4 regions of the Streptomyces sp. NPDC032472 genome follow, and region 1 is predicted to be linked to each of the others. Evidence: riboswitches for the same ligand, from Rfam matches in the RefSeq annotation. Region 1 holds a riboswitch; each other region holds the start of a gene.
The links. A riboswitch is a leader RNA that binds a small molecule or an ion and turns the genes downstream of it on or off. The one in region 1 is predicted to bind thiamine pyrophosphate.
Positions count from the first base shown of each region.

Region 2: another riboswitch for thiamine pyrophosphate. It lies ahead of AB0F11_RS17265 (CorA family divalent cation transporter); the one in region 1 lies ahead of AB0F11_RS20885 (thiamine ABC transporter substrate-binding protein).
Region 3: another riboswitch for thiamine pyrophosphate. It lies ahead of thiC (phosphomethylpyrimidine synthase ThiC); the one in region 1 lies ahead of AB0F11_RS20885 (thiamine ABC transporter substrate-binding protein).
Region 4: another riboswitch for thiamine pyrophosphate. It lies ahead of thiO (glycine oxidase ThiO); the one in region 1 lies ahead of AB0F11_RS20885 (thiamine ABC transporter substrate-binding protein).

Region 1 covers NZ_JBEZVK010000029.1:39,453-43,261, forward strand. The annotation lists gene AB0F11_RS20875 (phosphatidate cytidylyltransferase) at 1-184, shown strand, start outside; gene rlmN (23S rRNA (adenine(2503)-C(2))-methyltransferase RlmN) at 398-1,513, shown strand; TPP riboswitch at 1,637-1,746, shown strand; gene AB0F11_RS20885 (thiamine ABC transporter substrate-binding protein) at 1,831-2,928, shown strand; gene AB0F11_RS20890 (iron ABC transporter permease) at 3,030-3,809, shown strand, end outside.
Region 2 covers NZ_JBEZVK010000022.1:53,102-56,910, reverse strand. The annotation lists gene AB0F11_RS17270 (acyltransferase) at 1-615, shown strand, start outside; gene AB0F11_RS17265 (CorA family divalent cation transporter) at 679-1,719, opposite strand; partial or broken gene AB0F11_RS17260 (SRPBCC family protein) at 1,718-2,158, shown strand; TPP riboswitch at 2,199-2,372, opposite strand; gene AB0F11_RS17255 (molybdopterin-dependent oxidoreductase) at 2,545-3,660, shown strand; gene AB0F11_RS17250 (class I SAM-dependent methyltransferase) at 3,700-3,809, opposite strand, start outside.
Region 3 covers NZ_JBEZVK010000008.1:153,277-157,085, reverse strand. The annotation lists gene AB0F11_RS07690 (aldo/keto reductase) at 1-202, opposite strand, end outside; gene thiC (phosphomethylpyrimidine synthase ThiC) at 335-2,122, opposite strand; TPP riboswitch at 2,117-2,261, opposite strand; gene AB0F11_RS07680 (YibE/F family protein) at 2,410-3,756, shown strand; gene AB0F11_RS07675 (SsgA family sporulation/cell division regulator) at 3,763-3,809, opposite strand, start outside.
Region 4 covers NZ_JBEZVK010000025.1:68,488-72,296, forward strand. The annotation lists gene pknB (Stk1 family PASTA domain-containing Ser/Thr kinase) at 1-290, opposite strand, end outside; gene AB0F11_RS18960 (thiazole synthase) at 540-1,334, opposite strand; gene thiS (sulfur carrier protein ThiS) at 1,340-1,540, opposite strand; gene thiO (glycine oxidase ThiO) at 1,537-2,706, opposite strand; TPP riboswitch at 2,704-2,816, opposite strand; gene AB0F11_RS18975 (FAD-dependent oxidoreductase) at 2,988-3,809, shown strand, end outside.

The sequences.
Region 1 (3,809 bases):
CGCGGTCGCCGTCAGCGCCACCCTCGGCGACCTCGGCGAGTCGATGATCAAGCGGGACCTGGGCATCAAGGACATGGGCACGCTGCTGCCGGGCCACGGCGGCATCATGGACCGGCTCGACTCCCTGCTGCCCACCGCCCCGGTGGTGTGGCTGCTGCTGGCCCTCTTCGTCGGCACCGGCTGACACCACCGGCGGGCGCCGAGCGAGAGCCGGCCCAGGGCACCGGCCGGGCCGACCGGGTTATCCTGAAGGGCGCACCACCACCTGGGGTGCGCCCTTCACCCCGTGATAGCGGGGATGCATTTCGTGTGAGGTCTCCGGCGCGGACGCGCCACCGCCATCACCTCCGCCCGTACGGAGGTCGTCGGACCTCGTCGCCCTGAGGAAGGACCGATCATGGCACCCCGCCCCGCTCCGGGAGAGCTCACCTTCGTCGCGCCCAAGGGGGCGAAGAAGCCGCCCCGGCACCTGGCCGACCTCACGCCCGCCGAGCGCCGCGAGGCGGTCGCCGCGATCGGCGAGAAGCCGTTCCGGGCCAAGCAGCTCTCGCAGCACTACTTCGCGCGCTACGCGCACGACCCGGCCGAGTGGACGGACATCCCGGCCGGCTCCCGCGAGAAGCTCCAGCAGGAGCTGCTGCCGGACCTGATGTCGGTCGTCCGGCACATCTCCTGCGACGACGACACCACCCGCAAGACCCTGTGGAAGCTGCACGACGGCACGCTCGTGGAGTCCGTGCTGATGCGCTACCCCGACCGGGTCACCATGTGCATCTCCTCGCAGGCCGGCTGCGGCATGAACTGCCCGTTCTGCGCCACCGGCCAGGCCGGCCTGGACCGGAACCTGTCCACCGCCGAGATCGTGCACCAGATCGTCGACGGCATGCGCGCCCTGCGCGACGGCGAGGTCCCCGGCGGCCCGGCCCGCCTGTCCAACATCGTCTTCATGGGCATGGGCGAGCCGCTGGCCAACTACAACCGCGTGGTCGGCGCCATCCGCCGCCTGACCGACCCGGAGCCCGACGGCCTCGGCCTGTCGCAGCGCGGGATCACCGTCTCCACCGTCGGCCTGGTCCCGGCCATCCACCGCTTCGCCGACGAGGGCTTCAAGTGCCGCCTCGCCGTCTCGCTGCACGCGCCGGACGACGAGCTGCGCGACACCCTGGTCCCGGTGAACACCCGCTGGAAGGTCCGCGAGGTCCTCGACGCGGCCTGGGAGTACGCCGAGAAGTCCGGCCGCCGGGTCTCCATCGAGTACGCCCTGATCCGCGACATCAACGACCAGGCCTGGCGCGGTGACCTCCTCGGCCGGCTCCTCAAGGGCAAGCGCGTCCACGTCAACCTGATCCCGCTGAACCCGACGCCGGGCTCGAAGTGGACCGCCTCGCGCCCCGAGGACGAGCGGGCCTTCGTCGAGGCCATCGCCCGCCACGGCGTGCCGGTGACGGTGCGCGACACGCGCGGCCAGGAGATCGACGGCGCCTGCGGCCAGCTCGCCGCATCGGAGCGCTGACGCGCGCCCTGACCGGCGCTGACCGGCACGGACCCGTGCTGACGCGCTGACCTGCACACTTACCTGCGGTTTCCCGCAGGGCCGGGTGCGGCCACGGGGTAGTCTGTGGCCGTACCTATTTGCATATTCCGACAGGGGAGCGCCACAGCGCTGAGAGTGCGGTCACCGTCCACCGCAGACCCTCTGAACCTCGCCCCGGTCATTCGGGGTAGGAAGTTCGGTCATCACTCAAGCTGTTGCGCCCTGCCCGGCGTCCGCTCCTGACAGCGCCGGGCAGGGCCGCGTCTTCTCCTGGTCACTCCAGGAGGAATCCACCAGTGAGCACCACCAGGAAGATCGCGGGCGCTGTGCTCGCGACCGCGCTCGGCGTGACCACGCTCAGCGCCTGCGGCGGCGGCAACGACAAGCCGGCCGCCGGCGGGAGCGAGTCGCCGAAGCAGAAGACGATCACGCTCGTCTCGCACGACTCCTTCAACGTGACCGACACGGTCCTCAAGGAGTTCGAGCAGCAGAGCGGCTACACCGTGAAGGTCCTCAAGTCCGGGGACGCGGGCGCCGCCCTCAACCAGGAGATCCTCACCAAGGGCTCGCCGCGCGGCGACGTGTTCTTCGGCGTGGACAACACCCTGCTCTCCCGCGCCCTCGACAACGGCATCTTCACGCCGTACGAGGCCAAGGGCCTGGACGGGGTCAAGCCCGAGTACGTCCTCGACAAGCAGCACCGGGTCACCCCGGTCGACTCCGGCGACATCTGCGTCAACTACGACAAGGCGTACTTCGCCGACAAGAAGCTCGCCCCGCCGCAGACGCTGGACGACCTGGTCAAGCCCGAGTACAAGGGCCTGCTCGTCACCGAGAACGCGGCGACCTCCTCGCCCGGCCTCGGCTTCCTGCTCGCCACCGTCGGCAAGTACGGCGAAGACGGCTGGAAGGACTACTGGACCAAGCTGAAGGCCAACGGCGTCGAGGTCGTCGACGGCTGGGAGCAGGCCTACAACGAGCGCTTCTCCGGCTCCGCGGGCGGCAAGAAGGCCAAGGGCGACCGCCCGCTGGTCGTCTCCTACGCCTCCAGCCCGCCGGTCGAGGTGCTCTACGGCGAGCCGCAGCCGGCCGAGGCCCCCACGGGCGTGTCCACCGGCACCTGCTTCCGCCAGATCGAGTTCGCCGGCCTGCTCAAGGGCGCGAAGAACGAGGAGGGCGGCAAGGCGCTGATCGACTTCCTGATCGGCAAGAAGTTCCAGGAGGACATGCCGCTCCAGATGTTCGTGAACCCGGTGGTCAAGGACGCGAAGCTGCCGGAGCTGTTCACGAAGCACGGCGTGGTCATCGAGAAGCCGGAGAACGTGGCTCCCGAGACCATCGCCAAGAACCGTGAGCAGTGGGTCAAGACGTGGTCCTCGATCGTCGTGAAGTAGACCCCGCAGGCGCAGGCGCAGACGCAGGCGAAGGTCGCCCCCGCGCAGGCGCAGCCGCGCCGCGCGAGGGCGCACGCGGTACGGCCGTCAGGCTCGCCCTGATGGCCGTACCGCTGGCCTTCTTCGGGCTGTTCTTCGCCTGTCCCGTCGCCGCGATCGTCGGCCGGGGCGTCAAGACCGACGAGGGCTGGCAGCTCGGCCGCATCGGCGAGGTGCTCTCCCGGCCCGACATCGCCGACGTCCTGTGGTTCACCACCTGGCAGGCGCTCGCGTCGACCGCGCTGACCCTGCTGATCGCACTGCCCGGCGCGTACGCCTTCGCGCGGTTCGACTTCCGCGGCAAGCAGCTGCTGCGGGCCGTGGTCACCGTTCCGTTCGTGCTGCCGACCGTGGTCGTCGGGACCGCCTTCCTGGCGCTGGTCGGGCGGGGCGGGCTGCTCCAGGAGCTGTGGGGCGTCCGGCTGGACACCACGGTCTGGGCGATCCTCCTCGCCCACGTCTTCTTCAACTACGCGGTCGTCGTCCGCACGGTCGGCGGGCTGTGGGCCCAGCTCGACCCGCGGCAGGAGGAGGCCGCCCGGGTGCTGGGCGCCGGGCGCTTCGCCGCGTGGCGGCGCGTGACGCTGCCGGCGCTGGCCCCGGCGGTGGCCGCCGCCGCGCTGATGGTGTTCCTGTTCACCTTCACCTCCTTCGGCGTCGTGCAGATCCTCGGCGGGCCCTCGTACGCCACCCTGGAGGTCGAGGTCTACCGGCAGACCGCACAGCTGCTGGACCTGCCCACGGCCGCCGTCCTGACGATGGTGCAGTTCGCCGCCGTCCTGATGATCCTCGGCGTGCACGCCTGGACGGTGCGCCGGCGTGAGACCGCGCTGCGGCTCGTG
Region 2 (3,809 bases), on a different contig from region 1:
CTGGTCTTCTCCCTCGTCGTCCTGCTGGGCACCAGCCACCGACGGGTCACCAACTTCTGCTGGGTCTGGGCGCTGGGCTCGGTCCTGGCGCCGGCGTCGGGCATCCCGCTACTGGACCAGCTCCTGGTGCCCCGATGGGCGCCCTTCTTCATCGCCGGTATCGCGTTCTACCTGGTCCGCCGAGCAGGCCGGATCGAGGGCGAGACCCTGGGCATCCTGGGGCTGTCCTGGCTGCTGATGCAGCACCGGCTCCCCGCGATCATGGAGGGCGAGGGGCATGGCATCAACTGGAAGGTCTGCCTCACCGCGATCACCGTGATGTACCTGCTGATGGGCCTGATCGCACTCGGCAAGCTCGACCGGATCCAGTGGCGCTGGCTGCCCGTCGCAGGCGCGATCTCCTACCCGCTCTACCTCGTCCACCAGTCGCTGGGCGTACGGGTCATCTGGCGCTGGAACGAACAGTGGGGCGCATGGCCGACCCTGCTCGGCGTGATCGCAAGCGTCGTGCTGATCGCCTGGCTGCTGCACCGCCTGGCGGAGCGGCCGCTCACCCGGCTGCTGCGCCGGCTGTTGACCGCCCGGACCGAGCGGTCGCAGCAGCTCACTTCCTAGGCGGCGGGGGCGCGCCTGGGCCGGGTGCTCGCACGGTCGCCTTCCCTGTCATCTCGACCGGCGCTACCGGTGTCCGTCGTGGAGGGGGGTGGGGAGGTTCGGGTGGGGGATCGGGGGGTGGTGACGGCGGTGGAGCCAGATGTAGAGGGCCAGGCATGGCACCAGCAGGCCGAGGACCGTGAGGGTGAGGAATGCGGGGAAGCCGCTGATCCGGGAGACCAGCCAGGAGAAGTTCTGGCCGAAGAAGCCGACCACGAAGGACAGCGGCAGGAAGACGGTCGCGAGGATCGTGAGCTGTTCCATCGTGGCGCTCTGCCGCAGGTTGATCTTGTTCTGTTCGACGGAGATCACCGCGATGTTCGCTTCCAGGACGGTGGCCAGCAGGTCGCGCTGGGCAGCCACCTCCTCGTTCACCAGCAGCAGGTGGTCGTGCACGTTGTGGAAGTACGGCAGCAGCTCGGCCGGTGACCTGCCCGGCTTGAGCAGGCGGGAGAGCACCGCGAGCAGCGGGTGCACGGCGCGGTAGAAGTCGGTGGCCTCGCGCCGCAGGAAGTAGATGCGTTCGGTCGGGGCGACCGCTCCGGAGAAGACCGTGGCCTCGATCTGCTCGATGTCGCGGTCGAGTTCTGCGACGACCGGGGCGTAGCTGTCGACGACCTGGTCGAGGATGGCCCACAGGGTCGAGGCGCTGCCCGTGCGCAGCAGCTCGGGACGCCGTTCGAGCCGGCTGCGGGCCCCGTGCAGCTCGCTGGCGATGCCCTGGCGCACCGTGATCACGAAGTGTTCGGAGAGGAAGACGCTGATCTCGCCGGTGTCGATCTCCTCGCGCTCGTCGTCGTAGCGCGCGGTGCGCAGGATGATCAGCTCGGTGCCGTCCTCGTACTGCTCGGCCTTCGGCCGCAGGTGGAAGGTCCGCGCGTCCTCGACGGCGAGTTCGTGCAGGCCGAAGCTCTCGCGGACCTTGTCCATCTCCTCCGGGCGGGGTTCGAAGAGGCCCAGCCAGACGAATCCGCCCTGTTCGCAGCATGCGGCCGCCCGGTCCAGCGACATCGGGCCCTCTTGCTGGCGGCGCCCGTCGCGGTAGTGCGCGCAGTCCACGATCATGGTGTTCCTCCTCGCGTCCGGCCCACGGATGCCCTACAGCCATGGTTGCTCGGGCGGCCCGGCCGTGACGGCCGACACAAGGGGCGGGTGTCACGTTCCGCGAGGGCCCCTCGTCCTGTGGGTGATGGGCGCGGGCGCCGAGGGTGCCCGTGCCGCCGCTCGGCAGGAAGGGATGCAGATGGAGACCTTCGGGTGGTTCCGGGAGCGGATCACGGCGTACCGCGCGCCGCACGGCTTCGACTACACGGTCGAGCGCAGTTTCCCGCCCTCGCGGCACGAGCTCGGCCGCATGACCTTCACGGAGGTTCCCGGGGGTGCGGAGGTGGTGTGGACGACCACGTTCGAGGTCCGTCTCCCGTTCGGTGCGGCCTTCACCCGGGTCGTCGCCAAGCCCGTCATCGCCCGTACCTTCGCCGCGATCCTCGCCGCGGGCGCCGCGGCGCTCGCGGCCGGCCCGGAGGGCAGAGGGGGCATGAAAACGACCTACGAAGCGGGCTCCCTGCGCCGGCATGGTCCGGATCAGGTGATGGAGGTCGCCTTCGGGTCGTCCCGACCTTCAGGCCTCTCAGCCCGACCGTCGACGTCGGTCCCAGCGGACACGAACACCTTCCGCGGAAATCGGCTACTCCGGTCGAACTCCCTCGCTCGCCTCGTAGGCCTATCTACAGAGTAGTCCCACGTCGCCGGGAGGAATAGGGGGGATGCCCTGTTTGTTTTTAATTGTCTTTTTCGCGGTTTCCGGGCCCTAGACTGGGCAGCAGCACTCCCCTCCACGCCACGCCCTGCCGGCCGGCTTGTCCGACGATCCGACGGGAGGTGTCGGCCGTGGCCGCATCGCCGCTGCCGCGCGGCTCCGGCGCCACCGCCTGGGCGCCCGAGCCGGTGACCGCCGACCCGTACAACGCCCAGACGCCCTGGGCGGCGCTGGCCGAGCCGGTCACTCCTGTGGAGGCCTTCTTCGTACGCGACCACTTCGGCATCCCGGAGGCGGACCCCGGCCGGTGGCGCGTGCGGATCGGCGGAGCCGTGGCCGCGCCCCTCGACGTGGGCTACGCGGAGCTGTGCGCGATGCCCCACCGGGAGCTCGACGTCGTCCTGGAATGCGCGGGCAACGGCCGCAGCCTGATGCGGCCCCGCCCCACGGGCCTGCCCTGGGGCCAGGGTGCGGTCGGGTGCGCACACTTCTCCGGGGTGCCGTTCGGCTCCCTCGCCGCCCGGGCCCGGATCGACGCAGCCGCCGTGGAGATCGTCTTCTGCGGGGCCGACTCCGGTACGGTGCACGGCCGCCGCACCGCCTTCGAGCGCAGCCTCCCGCTCGCCGCGGCCCTGCACCCCGACACCCTCCTCGCCACCCGCATGAACGGGGAGCCGCTGGCGCCCGAGCACGGGGCGCCCGTCCGCCTCGTGGTCCCCGGCCGGTACGCGGTCGCCGACGTGAAGTGGCTCGTCGGGGCCCGGGCCGTCACGGAGCCCTTCACCGGGCCCTTCCAGACGGAGGAGTACGTCTACACGGCCTCCCGCGGCACCCCCGAGGGGCCCGTGACCACGGTCCGGGTCAAGTCCCTCGTCACCGCGCCGGCGCCCGGCTCGGTGCTGCGGTGCGGTGCGCAGACCCTCGTACGGGGGCGGGCCTGGTCCGGCGGCGGTGTGGCGGTCCGCCGCGTCGAGGTACGGGTCGAGGGCGAGGGCGAGGGCGAGGGCGAGGGCGAGGGCGCCGGCGGTGCCCCCCCGTGGGAGGAGGCCCGGCTCGAACCGGCGCTCGGGCCGTACGGCTGGCAGGAGTGGACCCATCCGTGGACGGCGCCCCGGCGGGCCGGGCGGTACCGGCTGCTGGCCCGCGCCACCGACGAGGCCGGGCACACCCAGCCGCCCCGTGCGCCCTGGAACGCCCACGGCTACGGCTGCAACCCGGTGGCCTCCGTGGAGGTCGTCGTGGAATGACCGGGGCGGCCCGGCCCGCCCCGGCCCGCCCGGCCCTGCTCAGCGCAGGGCCGCCAGCACCCGGCTGGTGCCGTGCTGCCAGACCGTGCCGACGTGGGTGAAGCCCGCCTCGTGGAGCAGGGCCGTGTGGGCGGCGACCGGGAGGTCGG
Region 3 (3,809 bases), on a different contig from region 1:
GGGCCTTGCCGACGATCACCTCGGACTCGCCCGCTGAGTACATGTCCGCGGTGTCGACGAAGTTGATGCCCCGGTCGAGCGCGGCATGGACGATCCGCACGCAGGCGTCGTGGTCGGGGTTGCCCACCGCCCCGAACATCATGGTCCCCAGACAGTGCGTGCTGACTTCCATGCCGGTCCGGCCCAGGCTGCGGTATCTCATGGTCATGGGCCCGCACTCTAGGAGCTGGAGCACACTCGAGCGCAAGCCTCTTTCCACGGACCGAGGCCGCGGACGGCGCTCCGGGGAAGCCCCCTCTACCTCCCCGGAGCGGTGCGCCCGCGGCGCTGCGGGTCAGTCCGCCAGCGGGAGGTAGACCCGGTTGCCGCTCGCAGCGAACTCGGCGGACTTCTCCGCCATGCCCGCCTCGATCTCCTCGGCCTTCAGGTCGCCGCCGTGCTCGCGGCGGATGTCCTGGGAGATCTTCATCGAGCAGAACTTCGGACCGCACATGGAGCAGAAGTGCGCGGTCTTCGCCGGCTCGGCCGGGAGGGTCTCGTCGTGGAACTCGCGGGCCGTGTCCGGGTCGAGGGCCAGGTTGAACTGGTCCTCCCAGCGGAACTCGAACCGCGCGTCCGACAGGGCGTCGTCCCACTCCTGGGCGCCCGGGTGGCCCTTGGCCAGGTCCGCCGCGTGGGCCGCGATCTTGTACGTGATGACGCCGGTCTTCACGTCGTCGCGGTTGGGCAGGCCCAGGTGCTCCTTGGGCGTCACGTAGCAGAGCATCGCGGTGCCCCACCAGGCGATCATCGCGGCGCCGATGCCGGAGGTGATGTGGTCGTACGCCGGGGCGACGTCCGTGGTGAGCGGGCCCAGCGTGTAGAACGGGGCCTCCTCGCAGATCTCCTGCTGGAGGTCGATGTTCTCCTTGATCTTGTGCATCGGGACGTGGCCCGGGCCCTCGATCATCGTCTGGACGTTGTGCCGCTTGGCGATCGTGTTCAGCTCGCCCAGCGTCTTCAGCTCGGCGAACTGCGCCGCGTCGTTGGCGTCCGCGATCGAACCGGGGCGCAGGCCGTCACCCAGCGAGTACGTCACGTCGTATGTCGCGAGGATCTCGCAGAGCTCCTCGAAGTTCGTGTAGAGGAAGTTCTCCTTGTGGTGCGCCAGGCACCAGGCGGCCATGATCGAGCCGCCGCGCGAGACGATGCCCGTCTTGCGGCGGGCGGTCAGCGGCACGTACGGCAGCAGCACGCCGGCGTGGACCGTCATGTAGTCGACGCCCTGCTCGGCCTGCTCGATGACCGTGTCCTTGTAGATCTCCCAGGTCAGCTCCTCGGCCTTGCCGTCGACCTTCTCCAGCGCCTGGTAGAGCGGCACGGTGCCGATGGGCACGGGGGAGTTGCGCAGCACCCACTCGCGGGTGGTGTGGATGTTGCGGCCGGTGGAGAGGTCCATGACCGTGTCGGCGCCCCAGCGGGTGGCCCAGGTCATCTTCTCCACCTCCTCCTCGATGGAGGAGGTGACGGCGGAGTTGCCGATGTTGGCGTTGACCTTCACCAGGAACTTCTTGCCGATGATCATCGGCTCGATCTCCGGGTGGTTCACATTGGCCGGCAGCACCGCGCGGCCTGCGGCGATCTCCTCGCGGACGACCTCGGGGGAGACGTTCTCGCGGATCGCGACGTACTCCATCTCCGGGGTGATCTCACCGCGGCGGGCGTACGCGAGCTGAGTGACGGCCTGGCCGTCGCGGCCGCGGCGCGGCAGGCGCGGGCGGCCGGGGAAGACCGCGTCGAGGTTCTTGAGGCCACCGCGCGGCGAGGTGTGCTTGATGCCGTCGTCCTCGGGGCGCACGGGGCGGCCCGCGTACTCCTCGGTGTCGCCGCGGCCGATGATCCAGTTCTCGCGCAGCGGCGGCAGGCCGCGGCGCACGTCGGTCTCGATCTGCGGGTCGGTGTACGGCCCGGACGTGTCGTAGAGCGTCACGTCCTTGCCGTTGGTGAGGTGGACCTGGCGAACCGGCACCCGGATGTCGGGGCGGGAGCCCGCCACGTAGCCCTTGTGCCAGCCCGGCTGGCGCTCGGTCCGGCCGTCGGCGTCCTGGCCGACGGCAGGCGTGCGTGCGTCCTGAATGGTCATGAGACCTGATCTCCCTACGCCGGCATTACCCGGTAACAGGTTCGGCGGTCGACGCAGCCTCTTCCCTACGCGTGCCGTGCGCGCGTACGGTGATCAGCGTCCTCTCAGCCCGGTGCTCCGAGCTCCCGCGTTGTGCAAAGGTGCCCCCACGCTAGCGTTATCTGTGGCGTGCTGAACAGTGGGCGCCCCTCATCTCTTGCGATGATCGGTCGGTGACGTCCTCGCCGCATCTTCCCTTCAAGCCCTCCGAGCCCCCTGACCACGGCCGTGCCGGTGGTCATGACCACGTGCCCGGAACCGGGCACGGAAACGGGAACGGCCACGGCCACGGCCACGGCCACGGCCATGCGCACGGTCACAGCCACGGCCACGGGCCGGCGGCGCCCGTCTCGATGCACCTGCGCAAAGTCATCGCGGCCGTCCTGATCCCCTTCGCCGCCGCCGTCTTCATCGGCATGGCGGTGCTCTGGCCGGGCGGCGCCCCGTCCCACGAGCGCTCCGGCGTGGGGTTCGACCGCCAGACCCAGCAGGGCAAGGTCGTCGCCCTCGAACACGTCGACTGCAAATCGGTGAACGCCTCTCAGGTGCCGCCCACGGGCAGCACCGCGACCCCGGAGGGCCGCGAGGCGGTGGCTTCGCAGACGGGCGAGTGCAAGAAGGCGACGATCGAAGTCGGCACCGGACCGGACAAGGGGCGCACCTTCTTCGAGATCGTCCAGCCGGGCGCCCCGCGGCAGCTGGCCAACGGCCAGGAGGTCGTCGTCGCGTACGCACCGGACGCGCCCCGGGACCTGCAGTACTCCGTGATCGACGTGAACCGCAAGCTGCCGCTGGCGCTGCTCGCCGGCCTGTTCGCGGTGGCGGTGGTCGTCGTCGGGCGGATGCGCGGCATGTTCGCGCTGATCGCCCTGGCCGTCAGCTTCGTCGTGCTGACCCTGTTCATCCTGCCGGCGATCCTGCAGGGCTCGAACCCGCTGGTCGTCGCGGTCATCGGGGCGAGCGCCATCATGCTGATCGCGCTCTACATGTGCCACGGGCTGACCGCCCGGACCTCGGTCGCTGTGCTCGGCACGCTCGTCTCGCTGCTGCTGATCGGGCTGCTGGGCTCGCTGTTCATCGACTGGGCGTTCCTCAGCGGCAACACCGACGACAACACGGGGCTGATCCACGGGCTCTACCCGGGCATCGACATGAGCGGCCTGCTGCTTGCCGGCGTCATCATCGGATCGCTCGGCGTGCTCGACGACGTGACGGTCACCCAGACCTCGGCGGTCTGGGAACTGCACCAGGCGGACCCGTCGATGGGGCCGCGCGCCCTGTACCGGGCTGCCATCCGCATCGGCCGCGACCACATCGCCTCGGTCGTCAACACGCTGGTGCTGGCCTACGCCGGCGCGGCGCTGCCCCTGCTGCTGCTGTTCTCGATCGCGAACAGCAGCATGGGCTCGGTGGCCAACAGCGAGCTGGTCGCGGAGGAGATCGTCCGGACCCTCGTGGGCTCGATCGGACTGGTGGCCTCCGTGCCGGTGACGACGGTACTGGCGGCGCTGGTGGTCTCCGCCGACCGGCCCGGCGTCCCGGCCCCAGCCGGTCCGGCGCGCGGCGGGCGGGGCCGGCGGCGGCGCAAGCGCTGATCCTGCTCAGCCCGCGTTCTGCTCGTTCTGCCGCGCCTCGGCCAGGATCCGGT
Region 4 (3,809 bases), on a different contig from region 1:
TACTCCATGGCGAGGTAGCTGTAGGGGCCGTCGGTGCCCTGGTCGAAGACGGCCACGACGTTGGGGTGCGCGAGCCGGGCCACGGATTTCGCCTCGCGGATGAAGCGGTCGACGAAGGCGGCGTCGGCAGCGAGCGCCGGGTGCATCACCTTCAGGGCGAGGATGCGGTCCAGGCGGGTGTCCAGGGCCCGGTAGACCGTGGCCATGCCGCCGGCCGCGATGCGGGCGTCGATGCGGTAGCGGCCGTCGATCGTCTGCCCGACGAGGGGGTCATCCAGGGTCGTGTCCACCCGGCGATTCTACGAGCGCCGCCTGTGGCTCCGGCCGCGGGAGCCGAGGTTGCAGCGCACCTGTGACGTCCGGGCCGGGGGTGGGACTGCCGCTGCGCGGAGCGTTTCCCCAGTCCCGCCCCTTCCCGAAACCGGGGGCTCCGCCCCCGGACCCTCCCCCCGGCGGTAGCTGGGGGAGGGTCCGGGCGGAGCCCGGTTTCGGGAAGGGGCGGGGCTGGGGAACGGCTCCGCGCAGCGGCCGGGGGCCGGTCAGAAGGCCGGGCGTTCCGGGTCGAAGGCGGGGCGGCCCGCCATCGGGGACGACGGTTCCGCGAACCGGCGTTGGGGGATGCGGCCGGCCCGGAAGGCGAGCCGGCCCGCCGAAACCGCATCCCTCATGGCCGCGGCCATGAGGGCCGGGGCCTGGGCCCGCGTCACCGCCGAGGCCAGCATCACCCCGGCGCAGCCCAGTTCCATGGCGAGGGCGGCGTCCGACGCCGTACCGGCCCCCGCGTCCAGGATGACCGGCACACCCGCCCGCTCCACGATCAACTCGAAGTTGTGCGGATTGCGGATCCCCATCCCGGACCCGATCGGCGACCCCAGCGGCATGACCGCCGCACAGCCCGCATCCTCCAGCTTCCGCGCGAGCACCGGATCGTCGTTCGTGTACGGCAGCACCGTGAACCCGTCGTCCACCAGCGTCTCCGCGGCGTCCAGCAGCTCCTCCCCGTCCGGGAGCAGCGTCCGCTCGTCCGCGATGACCTCCAGCTTGATCCAGTCCGTGCCGAGCGCCTCCCGCGCCAGCCGGGCCGTCAGCACGGCCTCGCCGGCCGTGTAGCAGCCGGCGGTGTTCGGCAGGACCGCGATCCCGAGCCGGGTCAGCAGGGAGAGCACCGAGCCCTGCACGGTCGGGTCGAGACGCCGCATCGCGACCGTGGTCAGCTCGGTCCCGGAGGCGATCAGGGCGTGCTCCAGTACCTCCAGGCTCGGCGCCCCGCCGGTGCCCATGATCAGGCGGGAGGAGAAGTTCCGGCCGCCCAGTTCGAAGGTGTCGTCGGCCATCGTGCTCAGCCTCCCTGGACCGCGGTGAGGATCTCGATCCGGTCGCCCTCGCCGACCGCGGTCAGCGGCCACTGCCCGCGCGGCACCACGGTCTCGTTGAGGGCGGCCGCGACGCCGGACGGCGCCGTGGTGAGGGTGGCGACCACCGACGCGAGCGTGGTCCCGGCCGCGATCTCCCGCGGCTCGCCGTTGACGGAGATGGTCATGCGTACGACTCCTGACGTGCAGCGGAGAAGCGGAGCGGGCTGAACGGGAGGGCGATCTCCGGCAGCGCGCCCGTGGTCAGCAGGTCGGCGAGCGCGTCGCCGGTGAGCGGGGTCAGCAGCACCCCGTTGCGGTAGTGCCCGGTGGCCAGGTGCAGCCCGGCCAGTACGGTCGGCCCGAGCAGCGGGGCGTTGTCCGGGGAGCCGGGCCGCAGGCCCGCCAGGGTCTCGGTCAGCGGGAGTTCGGTGATCCCGGGCACCAATTCGTGGGCGTCGCGCAGCAGTTCGTACACCCCGCCGGCGGTGACCGTGGTGTCCCAGCCGAGTTCCTCGCTGGTGGCGCCGACGACGAGCTCGCCGTTCTCCCGCGGCACCAGGTACACGTGGCTGCCGCGCACGACCGCCCGTACCGTCCGCGACAGGAACGGCGCGTACGCCGCCGGCACGGTCAGGCGCAGCACCTGCCCCTTCACCGGCCGGACGGGCGGCAGCGCCTCGTCCGGTACGCCGGCCAGCCGGCCGCTGAGCGAGCCCGCGGCCAGCACCACCTGGTCCGCGTACAGCTCGGTGCCGTCGTCGAGGGCCGCGCCGACGGCCCGGTCGGCGGCGACCAGCAGCCGCCCGGCGCTCGCCCGGTGGATCTCCACGCCGGCGTTCTCGCAGGCGGCCAGCAGGGCGGCGGCCAGCCGGCGCGGGTCGACCTGGTGGTCGCCGTCCACGCGCAGCCCGCCGCGCACGCCCGGGGCGAGCATCGGCTCCAGCCGGCGGCACTCGCGGCCGGTGAGCCACTCGGACTCCAGGCCGCAGCGGCGCTGCAGGGCGTGCAGTTCGCGCAGGTGGAGCCGGTCGTCGGCGTCGAGGGCCACGGCGAGGGTGCCGCAGGCGCGGTAGCCGATGTCCAGGCCGCCGCTGGCGTCGGCCAGCTCGGCGGCGAACTCGGGGTAGCGGGCGGCGGAGGCGAGGTTGAGGCCGAGCAGGGTCTCCTCGCCGTAGTGCAGCTCGGTGACCGCGGCGAGCATGCCCGCCGCGACCCGGGCGGCGCCGCCGCCGGGTGCGGGGTCCGCGAGCGCGGTGCGCAGCCCGCGGCGGGCCGCCCGCCAGGCGGTGACCAGGCCGATGATCCCGCCCCCGATGACGAGGACGTCGGATCCCTTCCGGGATGAATGCATGGGCTTCCAGCCCCTCCCTTCGCCGGCATGACCCGGATCAGGTTCGTACGGTCGGAGGCCGGTCAGCCTCCCTCTCAGCCCGGTACGTCCGGACTCCCGCGATGGGTAACGATGGCCACCCTAGCCGCTCGCCTCGGCGGAGGGGGAGTGTGCCGGATGCCGGGCGGGGGGCCGTGCCCGGCGGTGCCGGATTCCTGACTGATCGTCAGTTGACTACGCTGGGGGATGTGAGCGAGCAGACGGAAGAGACTGAGAACGGCGTCGTCATCGTCGGCGCCGGAATGGCCGGAGTGCAGACCGCGGTCGCCCTCCGCGAGCAGGGGTGGACCGGCCCCGTGACCCTGCTGGGCGCCGAACCCCACCAGCCGTACGACCGGCCCCCGCTGTCCAAGGCGGTGCTCCTCGGCAAGGCCGAGCACTCCGCCTTCGACGTGGACTTCGAGGGCCTCGGCATCGAGCTGCGGCTCGGAGTGGAGGTCACCGGGCTGCGGGCCGCCGACCGCGAGCTGGACACCGAGGCCGGGCCGGTCCCGTACGGGGTCCTCGTGCTGGCGACCGGGGCCGAGCCGCTGACCCTCCCGGGTGCGGAGGGGGTCCCCGGCGTCCACCTGCTGCGCACCCTGGACGACGCGGCGCGGCTGCGGCCGGTGCTGGCGCAGTCCCCGGCGACGGTGGTCGTCGGCGCGGGGTGGATCGGCGCGGAGTTCGCCACCGCGGCGCGGGAGGCGGGCTGCGCGGTGACCGTGGTCGAGGCGGCGGACCGGGTGCTGGCGGGTGCCCTCCCGGCCGAGGTCGCGGCGCCCATGGCCGCCTGGTACGAGGAGGTGGGCGCGGCCCTGCTGACCTCGGCCAAGGTGGCCTCGGTCGAGTCCGGGCGGGTCCTGCTCGCGGACGGCCGCGAGCTGCCGGCCGGGGCCGTGGTCGTCGGCATCGGGGCGCGGCCCGCGACGCGGTGGCTGGCCGGCTCGGGCGTCGAGCTCGGGCCGGACGGCTCGGTCACGGCCGACGCCCACCTGCGGACGTCCCTGCCGGGGGTGTACGCGGTCGGCGACTGCGCGTCCTTCCCGTCCGGGCGGTACGGGGCGCGGCTGCTGGTGCACCAC